Regions from separate parts of the Pseudonocardia nantongensis genome, predicted to be linked through region 2. Evidence: riboswitches for the same ligand, from Rfam matches in the RefSeq annotation. Region 2 holds a riboswitch; the other holds the start of a gene.

Region 1 (5,353 bases), on a different contig from region 2:
TGCGATCGATCAGGTGGACTGGCCGGACGGTCAGGTCAGCAGGTCGTCCAGGTCACCGTTGATGGAGTGCTCGACGACCGGGCGGACGGTCTCGAAGGTGCACTCCTTGGGGTTGGCCGGGGTGCAGGCGTCGCCCAGGACGTGGTTGGTGATCCGGTCGACGTCCGCCGAGTCCCCGACGATCCTCGACGACTTCTCGTAGAACTTGGTCGGGCCCTGGCCGAGCCGGTTCTTCGAGTACGAGTCCTGCGTGACGTCGGCGAACTTCTCCGGGATGCCCACGTCGCGCAGCAGCCGGATGGCGGCGGCCAGCGCGGCGTCGGCGGCCTGCGGCTTGGTCATGCCACGGGTGTCGACGCCCATGGCGTCGGCCATGTCGGCGAAGCGCTCGTAGGCGACCGGCATGTTGAACGCCCACACGCGCGGCAGCGCGATCGCGTTGTTCAGGCCGTGGTGGGTGTCGTAGAACGCCGACACGGCGTGCGAGATCGAGTGGATGATCCCGAGGCCACCGGAGTTGAACGCCTGGGCGGCGATGTACTGCGCGTACATCATGCCCTCGCGCCCGGCGAGGTCCTGGCCGTTCCACACGGCCTGGCGCAGGTGCTGCGCGGTGAGCTTGACCGCGTGCAGCGCGTTGCCCAGCGAGGGCTGGAAGTTCAGCCGCGAGACGTAGGGCTCGGAGGCGTGCGCGAGCACGTCGAAGCCGCACTGCGCGGTGTAGTCGATCGGGCAGTCGTAGTAGAGGACAGGGTCGTCGATGGCGAGGGTGGTCACCGACGTGTCGTCGAACGCCACGTACTTGTGCGGGTTGTCCGGGTCCGTCGTGGTGTCGGTGATGACGTAGGCCCACGAGGTCTCGGACCCGGTGCCGGCCGTCGTGGAGACCGCGATGTGCGGCGGGTTCGCCGGGTTCTCGGACTTGTTGAAGCCCTCGAACTCGTTGACGTTGCGGCCGTCGTGCGCGACCGAGATGCGCGCGCCCTTGCAGGCGTCGTGCGAGGAACCGCCGCCGATGGAGACGAACGAGTCGCAGTGGTTCTGCTGGTAGAGGCCCACAGCGTCCATGACGTTGTAGTCCTTGGGGTTCGACTCGACCTGGTCGTACACGACGACCTCGAGGCCGTGGTACTTCATCGACTCGACGATCTTGTGGACGACATCCGTGCCGCGCAGGCCGGACGTCATCACCAGCGTCTTCTTGAAGCCCAGGTTGAGGGCCTCGGGCCCGATCATCTCGTGCGCGCCGGGGCCCATCAGCGCCCGGGGGAAGGGGTGGAACTCCTTGATGGGGAACGGCTTGAGCAGCTCGTCTACCTGCATGTCAGCCCTCTCTGCGGCAGGCGGATGGGTCGGGTCCGCACGCTAGGGGTGCTGTGGCCGGGAGCACAGGGGTGATCGCGATTACCCCTCGGGCGTCCGGGCAGGAGACCCCTACGAACGGAGGGGGCGGGGTGAGGTCGCCTCCCCCGGGCACGCCGACCGCCCGAAACTCACGGTCCAGCTACATCCGTCGCCCTACGCTCAGCGCCGTTCGGACGACGGCGGGAGCCGGGATGCGCGATGGCCGGTACAGGACGACGGTCGTCGCGGTCGGGTGTGCGCTGGTAGTTCTCCTCAGCGGATGCGGTGCCGGCCAGCTGGCGCAGACCGCGGCACAGGTGACGATGACCAACGGTGCCGAGGGCCGGGTCGGCGGCATCGCGATCCGTGACGCCCAGTTCGGGGCGGACGACCGCTCGGTGGCCGGGGACGCCCTCTACCGGCCAGGACAGGACGTGTCGTTGCAGCTCACGATCGTCCACGACGCGGCAGGGGCGGTCCCCGGCGTCCCGGAGCCGGACCGGTTGATCGAGGTGCAGAGCCCGATCGCCCGGTCGGCCCGCGTCGCCGGGGATACCCGGGTCGCGGCCGGGGAGGTGCTGGTCGCCGGGTACGACCGGGCGGTCGCCTCGGTGACCGTCCCCGGGGCACGCGCGATCGAGATCTCGCTGCTGGGCCTCACCGAGCCGTTGCGGGCGGCCATGACCTATCCGGTGGAGTTCACCTTCGCCCGGGCCGGATCGTTGGTGCTGGAGCTTCCGGTGGAGAACCCGCAGCTCCTCCCGCCGCGGGCCGAGGAATCGGCGGTCTACCCGCTGCCGGAGGTCGGCGACCTCTCGGGCACTCCGGCGGACCCGCGGGCGCCGCGATGAGCGCGTGGCGCGGCACGGCGGCGGTCGCGGCCGGGCAGTTGCTCGCCGACGGCACCGCCACCCACCCCTATCTCGGCGTCCGCCTGGCTCGTCTGACCCCGGAGATCCGTCGCGGCCTCGGGGTCGCCGCCGAGTCCGGCGCCCTGGTGACCGCGGTCGTCCCCGGCGAGCCGGCAGCCGCTGCCGGCGTCCGCCGGGGATGTCGTGGTCGCGCTCGGGGACCGACCGGTGACCTCGGTGGAGGACCTGATCGGTGCGCTGCGCGAGACCGAACCGCAGCAGGCCACCTCGATCGGCGTGCAGCGCGCCGGGCAGCGGGTCGACCTGCCGATCGCCATCGGTGCCCAAACCGGTCCGTGACGACCGCCCGGGGTCCAGGGGCCGGCACCGGCCGGTGATCACCGCGAACGCGCGAGCGTGTCGGGCCCGCGGGGCGCGATACCGTGGGGTGACGTGCCGGAACGACACCGGAACGGCTCGGGTGGCCTGTCCCGGATCTCTGGCCTAGGGTCGGTCCCGCCGACGGTTCGCCGGCGCGGCCCCGCGAGGGGACGTCGTGGGCGAGGCAAGAGGGAACCCGGTGCGAGTCCGGGACTGCCCCGCAGCGGTGAACGGGAACGACCACCGTCACGAGCACTGGGAGCGCCATCCCCGGGAAGCGACGGCCAGTAGGCATGTGAGTACTTGTCGCGGTCCGGACCGCGATAAGTACTCACGGGCGGCTCCGCCGCCCGTGCCCGTGAGTCCGAAGACCTGCCATCGGTGCGCGCGCCGACCGGCGCGCCGATCCGTGGCCTCGCGGGAGGGCCGAGCGGAGTGATCGGGCACGGCCGTGCCCGCCGGCGCATCGTGTGCCCGGCGGACGGACCGCCCGGCCGCGCCCTCGTCTCCTCCCCGCGCCACGGACCGCCACACGCGCTCGCGAGGAGAGAGGGTTGTGACGATCACATCAGAGTCGGGTACCGCAAGCACCGTTCTGGGATACCCGCGCATCGGGCCGAACCGGGAGCTGAAGCGCGCCACCGAGTCGTTCTGGGCCGGTCGCACCGACGCTTCCGCACTGCACGAGGTCGCGGCCGGGCTGCGCCGGGACACCTGGGCCGGGCTCCGCGACGCCGGGCTGGACCAGATCCCGGGCAACACGTTCTCGTTCTACGACCACGTGCTCGACACCGCGCTCGCCGTCGGGGCGGTGCCGCAGCGGTTCGCCGGGATCACCGAGAGGAGCGGAGCGGGAACGAGCATCGGCGCCGACCCGCTCGAGCGGTTGTTCGCGATGGCCCGGGGCCGGACCGGTGCCCCGGCCTGCGAGATGACCAAGTGGTTCGACACGAACTACCACTACCTGGTTCCCGAGATCGGGCCGGACACCCGGCTCGCCCCGGAGAGCCGCAAGGCGCTCGACGAGTTCACGGAGGCCCTGCGCTCCGACGTGCTCACCCGTCCGGTCCTGGTCGGGCCGGTGACCTTCCTGCTGCTGTCCAAGCCGGCGGAGGGGGCACCGGAGGGCTTCCGCCCGCTGGACCTGCTCGGTCCGCTGGTCGAGGTCTACCGCGACCTGCTGACCGAGCTCGCCGACGCCGGCGCGGAGTGGGTCCAGCTCGACGAGCCGGCCTTCGCCGCGGACCGGACCGACGAGGAGATCGCGGCCCTGCGCAAGGCCTACGACCGCATCGCCGCGGGGCCGCGGCGGCCGAAGGTGCTGGTCGCCTCGTACTTCGGTGAGCTGGGCCGGGCGCTGCCGGTGCTGGCCTCGACCGGCGTCGAGGGCCTGGCCCTGGACCTGGTCGCCGGGCGCTCCGACCTCGACGGCATCGAGTCGGTCGAGGGGATCGGGCGTAAGCGGGTGCTGGCCGGCGTCGTCGACGGGCGCAACGTCTGGCGCACCGACCTGGACGCCGCGCTGGCCACCGCGTCCCGGCTCGTCGATGTCGCGGGCCGGGTGGAGATCTCGACGTCGTGCTCGCTGCTGCACGTCCCCTACGACCTGTCGGTGGAGACCGCGCTGCCCGCGGACGTCGTCGACATGCTGGCCTTCGCCCGGCAGAAGGTCGACGAGGTGGTGCTGCTGGGCCGTGCGCTGCACGAGGGCCGCGCCGCGGTCGCCGCGGAGTTCGATGCGGCGAAGGCCACCCGGGAACGGGTGGCCGCGGCGTCGCGGCGGAACGAGGCCGTGCGGTCCCGGCTCGTGGAGCTGGGCGCCGACCACTACCGGCGCGGCGCGGGCGACGTCCGGGCCAAGGCCCAGCGCGCGGCGCTCGGCCTGCCGGACGTGCCGACGACGACGATCGGCTCCTTCCCGCAGACGTCCGAGATCCGCAAGGACCGGCAGGCGCACCGCACCGGGAAGATCACCGAGGACGAGTACGCCGACCGGATGCGCCGGGAGATCGCCCGCGTGGTGCGGCTCCAGGAGGAGATCGGCCTGGACGTGCTCGTGCACGGCGAGCCCGAGCGCAACGACATGGTCCAGTACTTCGCGGAGAACCTGGACGGGTTCGCGACCACCGAGCTGGGCTGGGTGCAGTCCTACGGCTCGCGCTGCGTGCGCCCGCCGATCCTGCACTCGGACGTGTCCCGCCCGGCGCCGATCACGGTCGGCTGGGCGACGTACGCGCAGTCGCTGTCGACGTCCTACGTCAAGGGCATGCTGACCGGCCCGGTCACCATCCTGGCCTGGTCGTTCGTGCGCGACGACCAGCCGCTCGGCGACACCGCGCGGCAGGTCGGGCTGGCACTGCGCGACGAGGTGGTCGACCTGGAGTCCGCCGGCATCCGGATCATCCAGGTGGACGAGCCGGCGCTGCGCGAGCTGCTGCCGCTGCACGAGCGGGACCGGCAGCCGTACCTGGACTGGGCGGTGGACTCGTTCCGGATGGCGGTCGGCGGAGTCACCGACAGCACCCAGATCCACACCCACCTCTGCTACTCGGAGTTCGGAGAGGTCGTCGGGGCGATCGACGGCCTGGATGCCGACGTCACCACAGTGGAGGCGGCCCGGTCCCGGATGGAGGTGCTCGGCGACCTGGGCCCGGGCGTCCCGCGCGGGCTGGGACCGGGCGTCTACGACGTCCACTCGCCGGAGGTGCCGGACGTCGACGAGCTCGCCGGCCAGCTCACCGCGGCGCTGCGGCACATCGGGTCGGAGCGGCTCTGGG
Region 2 (5,353 bases):
AAGCCCGCGCACATCCGCACGGACTTCGCGGCGCGGCGCTCCGGCTGACCGGCCGCGCACCCTACGACCCGGTGCCGCACCCCACGCATGGGGTGCGGCACCCGGGAACGGGGTGCGGCAAGCAGGCGAGCGCGGGGCGGGGCTGCGGCGTGCCAGGGTGGCGGGGTGACCGTCACCGTCTGGTGGGCCCGGCCGATCGACCCGTCGGCGCGGCCCGATCTCGCCGCCCTGCTCGACGCGCACGAGCAGCAGCGGATGGCTGCGCTGCGCCGCGACGACGACCGGCACCGCTACCTCGCGGCGCACGCCCTGGCCCGGCTGGTGCTGGCCGGCCGCCTGGACGCCGACCCGGTCACCCTGGACATGGACCGCACCTGCCGTTGCGGGAAGCCGCACGGCAAGCCCCGCCTGGCGGCGCGCGGCGACGACCCCGGGTTCTCGCTGACCCACTCCGGCGACCTGGTCGGGGTGGCGGTGGGCACCGGCCCGGTCGGCGTCGACGTCGACCGGCACCGCCCGCTGTCCGGACTGGACGGGCTGGCCGAGCACGCCCTGTCCACAGCCGAGCGCGCCGCGCACCCGCTGGAGCCGGCGTCGTTCCTGGTCACCTGGACCCGCAAGGAGGCGCTGCTCAAGGCGACCGGTGAGGGCCTGACGCTGCCGATGGACGCGCTCACGCTGAGCCCGCCGGACGGTCCGCCACGGGTGCTGGAGTGGTCCGGTGTCGCGGGCGACTGGTGGGTCGCCGACGTCGCCACCCCGCACGACGACCACCCGGGCGCGGTCGCCGGGCCCGGTCCGGCCACGCCGCCGGTCGAGCTCGCGGACGGCGACGCGGTGCTGTCGGTGCGCCGGGCGACAATGCGGGGGTGAGCAGTCCGGCCGCCCCCGCACGCTGGGTGCTGCACCTGGACATGGACGCGTTCTTCGCCTCCGTCGAGCAGCTCACCCGCCCGACACTGGCCGATCGGCCCGTACTCGTCGGTGGGCTCGGGCCGCGCGGGGTCGTCGCGGGGGCGAGCTACCAGGCGCGGGTGTTCGGGGCCCGCTCGGCGATGCCGATGGGCCAGGCCCGGCGCCGCTGCCCGCACGCCACCGTGCTGCCGCCCCGGTTCCCGCTCTACAAGGCGATCTCCGACGAGGTGATGGGCGTGCTGTCCGGCGCGTCCCCGGTGCTGGAACCGGTGTCGGTGGACGAGGCGTTCCTCGAGCCGCCGGACCTCGCGGGGGCGGACCCGGAGCAGGTGCACCGGTTCGGGACCGAGCTGCGGGCCGCGGTGCGGGAGCGGACCGGCCTGCCGGCCTCGGTCGGGGTCGGGTCCGGCAAGCAGGTCGCCAAGATCGCCTCCGAGCTGGCCAAGCCGGACGGGCTGCTGGTCGTCGCGCACGCCGAGCAGGACGCGGTGCTCGCGCCGCTGCCGGTCCGGTCGCTGTGGGGCATCGGACCGGTGTCCGGCGAGGCCCTGCGCAAGATCGGGATCGACACGATCGGGCAGCTGGCCGCGATGGACACCCGCGAGGTCGCCGGGATCCTCGGCACCGCGATGGGCACCGAGCTGCACCGGCTGGCGCGCGGGATCGACGACCGCCCGGTGGCCCCGCGCGGGGCGGCGAAGCAGATCAGCGCGGAGACCACGTTCGACACCGACCTGACGGCGATGAGCGCGGTGCACGAGGCGATCGGGACGATCGTCGCCGCGGTGCACCGGCGGCTGGTCGCCGACGGCCGGGCCGCCCGGACCGTCACCGTCAAGGCGCGCACCGGGGACTTCGTGACGGCGACCCGGTCGGAGACGACGCCGTTCGCCAGCCGGGAGCTCTCGACGCTGTCCGCGATGGCCCGCCGGCTGGCCGACGCCGCCGTCGGCGAGGGTGGGGTGCGGCTGCTCGGGGTGTCGGTGTCCGGGTTCGACGACGAGCCACCGCTGGCCCTGTTCGACGCCGTCCCCTCCGAGCAGGGCTGGGCGGCGGCCCCGGTCGACCCGACCACGAACGGGCTCCCGCGCACCCCGGTCGAGGAGCCGGTGGAGCCGGACCAGGTGACCGTCGACGACGGTGGCTTCGGCCCGCCGGAGGACGCGAACGGCGCCCGGATCGCCCCCGGTCCGACCCGGCCGGACGGCGAGGGCCCGCCGGAGCCGGAGCGCCCGTGGCGGGCCGGGGACGACGTGCGGCACCCCGAGCACGGGCACGGCTGGGTGCAGGGCGCCGGGCACGGCCGGGTCACCGTGCGCTTCGAGACCGCGGTGACCGGGCCGGGGCGGACCCGGACGCTGGACGCCGCCGACCCCGAGCTGACCCGGGCCGACCCGCTGGACAGCTGGCGCCCTGGGCCGTGAGCACGCCGCACCGCCGGCCGGGCCCGGGCGTGCCAGCACGTGCGCGCGGACACCCCGGCGCGGCGGCGGACACCCGGCGCGGCGGGCGGGGGTCAGCCGATCAGCGGGCTGCGGTGCGGTGGGGCCACCCGGGCCCCGGCCGGGACGCGCACGTCCAGCTCCGGGACGGCACGGGTCAGGCCGTCGAGCACCGAGCCGAGGGCGGCGTCGGCGGCGGGGTCGCCGGACACCAGCAGCACCGCGGCACCGGCCGACCGGCTCGCCGCCCACGCCGACACCCGGGCGACCGCGTCCCGCGGCGTGACCCGCTCGACCCGCCACGCCTCGGCGTAGAACAGGGCGACCGACTCGGGATCGTCGGCCCGGGGCGGGAAGGTGAACACGGTGTCGGCCTCCGCGAGCGGGTCGGCGGGGCCGGTGGCGGGGTCGGCTGCGGTGCCGAGCACCGACAGGACGGGGTTCATCGCAGGTCCTCCTCGAGGGGTCCTCGCCCTCAGCGCGGGAATCGTGCGACGACGGCGCAGTCTCCTGGCTCCCGGATCGTCACGCGCCCCCGGCCTTCCCGTCCGCGTCCGCGGCGGTGACCGTGTGCTGGGGACACGCTCCCCGATGACAGTGGCGGGACCGCGCCGGACTCGCACCGGCTTCCTGCCACCGTCGTCGGGTCGAGCCCATCACGCGGACTGACGACGGTCAACCGATCCCGGCCGACCCCACACCCCGCAGGTGGTCGAGCACGTCGTGCTCGGCGAGGGTGCCGCGCACCGGGCCGTCCGGGGTGTCGCGGACCGCGAGCCGGGTGCCGCGGTGCCGGGCGAGCAGGTCCAGCACGTCCCGGACGGGGGTGTCGGCGCCGAGCACCGGCAGCCCCGGATCCGCCGGGGCGGCGTCGGCGCCGAGCACGGACGGCCCCGGATCGGCCGGGGCGGGGCCCGGGCCGTCGCTCGCGACACCGGTCCCGGCGGCCGGCCGCTCGTCGACCAGCGGCGTGCCCCGCGGCACCAGGGCGCCCTCGACCGGCCGCATCAGCTCGCCGACGGTGACCCGGCGCAGCGCCTCGTCCACCGGGGTGTCGGCGGCGATGTCGATCCCGCGCCGCAACAGCTTGAGCGTGTAGATCGTGTCCCGCGACACCAGGTTGCTCAGCCCGGTGGCCAGCACGACGGCCGCCATCAGCGGCAGGATCAGCGCGTAGTCGCCGGTCAGCTCGAACACGATGAGCACCGCGGTGATCGGCGCGTGCGCGGCCCCGGCGAAGACCGCCGCCATCCCGACCAGGCCGAACGCGCCCGGGTTCAGGTCCAGCGCCGGGAACGCCGCGCTCGCCGCGATCCCGAACGCGGTGCCGGCGGTGCCGCCGACGAACAGCGACGGCGCGAACACCCCGCCCGAGCCGCCGATCCCGATCGTCAGGCTGGACGCGAGGATCTTGCCGACGACCAGGAGCAGCAGGAACCCGAGCGCGTACCGGCTCTCGATCGCGTTCTCCAGCACCGGGTAGCCGACCCCGTACATCTGCGGCAGCGCGAGCAGCAGGGCGCCGAGGAGCAGGCCACCGACCGCGGGGCGCAGCCACTCCGGGCCGCGCCAGACCCGGTCGCAGGCGTCCTCGACGACGTAGAGGATCCGCGCGAAGGCCCAGCCGAGCAGCCCGGCGAGCAGGCCGAGCACGGCGTAGAGCGGCAGGCTCGCGGCACTGCCGAGCTCGAAGTGCGGCAGGGTCAGGATCGCGGTGTCGCCCGCGATCAGCTTCGCGACGACGTTGGCCGTCACCGAGCTGATCACCAGGACGCCGAACGCCTCGGCGCTGAACGAGCGCAGGATCAGCTCCAGCCCGAACACCACACCGGAGATCGGCGCGTCGAACGTCGCGGAGATCCCGCCGGCGGCGCCGCAGCAGACCATCAGCACCATCCGGGTGGAGGGCACCCGCAGCCACTGCCCGATCGCCGAGCCCAGCGCGGAGCCGATCTGCACGATCGGGCCCTCCCGGCCGACCGAGCCGCCGGTGCCGATGCAGATCCCGGAGGCGAGCGCCTTCACCCCGGCCACCGTCGCCGGGATCCGGCCCCCGTTGCGGGCGACGGCGACCATCACCTCGGGGACGCCGTGGCCGCGGGCCTCCGGCGCGAACCGCTGGACCAGCGGGCCGTACACGAGCCCGCCGAGCACCGGAGCGACCAGCAGGAACCAGAACCCCAGTACGGGCAGGTGGGTCGAGGCCACCCGGCCGGCGTCGGAGAAGTCCGCGCGGCCGGTGACCAGCCAGGTCACCCCGAGGATCAGCTCGTGGAACAGCACCGATCCGAGGCCTGCCCCGAGGCCGATGATCAGCGCGAGGCCGACCAGGCCGGGACGGGTGCCGACCAGGGTGCGGTGCAGGGCGCGGCCGGCACCGCGCGGGCCCGCGAGGGCGCCGCCGGTCATCTCCTCCGGCATGCCGCCGAGGGTTGCATATTGCACGATTGCAGTGTGCAACCTGTTGCCGGGCTCACGACCCGACGGGTGCCTCCAGGCCGGCCACCGGCCCGATCACCACGATCGCCGGCGGGCTGATCTCGTGCTCGGCCGCGACCCGCGCGGCCGTCGCCAGGGTGCCGCGCACGCTGCGCTGGATGCGGGTGGTGCCGTCCTGCACGATCAGCATCGGGGTCTGCGGGTCCCGGCCGTGCTCGACGAGCACCTCGGCGAACCGGCCGAGCCGCTCGACGGCCATCATGAGCACGATCGTCCCGCGCATCCGGCCGAGCGCCGCCCAGTCGGTGAGGCTGCGCGGGTCCTCCGGGGCGACGTGCCCGGACACCACGACGATCTCGTGCGCCACCCCGCGGTGCGACACCGGCGTCCCGGCGACGGCGGGGGCGGCGAACGCGCTGGTGATCCCGGGGACGACGGTGACCGGCACCCCGGCCGCGGCGCAGGCCTGGACCTCCTCGAACCCGCGGCCGTAGACGAACGGGTCACCGCCCTTGAGCCGGACGACGAACCTGCCGGCCCTGGCGTGCTCGATCAGC

What was found. Region 2 has a riboswitch for cobalamin ahead of ACLFMI_RS12030 (hypothetical protein). Riboswitches for the same ligand answer to the same signal wherever they lie in the genome.
Region 1: linked by a shared signal. The riboswitch ahead of metE (5-methyltetrahydropteroyltriglutamate--homocysteine S-methyltransferase) and the one ahead of ACLFMI_RS12030 (hypothetical protein) in region 2 are both predicted to bind cobalamin.

Annotation. Positions count from the first base shown of each region.
Region 1 covers NZ_JBKGXT010000005.1:226,496-231,848, reverse strand. Annotated here, with positions in the region: gene mdo (NDMA-dependent methanol dehydrogenase) at 31-1,323, opposite strand; gene ACLFMI_RS07855 (copper chaperone PCu(A)C) at 1,668-2,195, shown strand; partial or broken gene ACLFMI_RS07850 (PDZ domain-containing protein) at 2,367-2,555, shown strand; cobalamin riboswitch at 2,766-2,950, shown strand; gene metE (5-methyltetrahydropteroyltriglutamate--homocysteine S-methyltransferase) at 3,133-5,353, shown strand, end outside.
Region 2 covers NZ_JBKGXT010000009.1:125,798-131,150, forward strand. Annotated here, with positions in the region: gene ACLFMI_RS12020 (4'-phosphopantetheinyl transferase family protein) at 166-873, shown strand; gene ACLFMI_RS12025 (DNA polymerase IV) at 870-2,339, shown strand; gene ACLFMI_RS12030 (hypothetical protein) at 2,432-2,803, opposite strand; cobalamin riboswitch at 2,840-3,013, opposite strand; gene ACLFMI_RS12035 (chloride channel protein) at 3,033-4,802, opposite strand; gene cobA (uroporphyrinogen-III C-methyltransferase) at 4,831-5,353, opposite strand, start outside.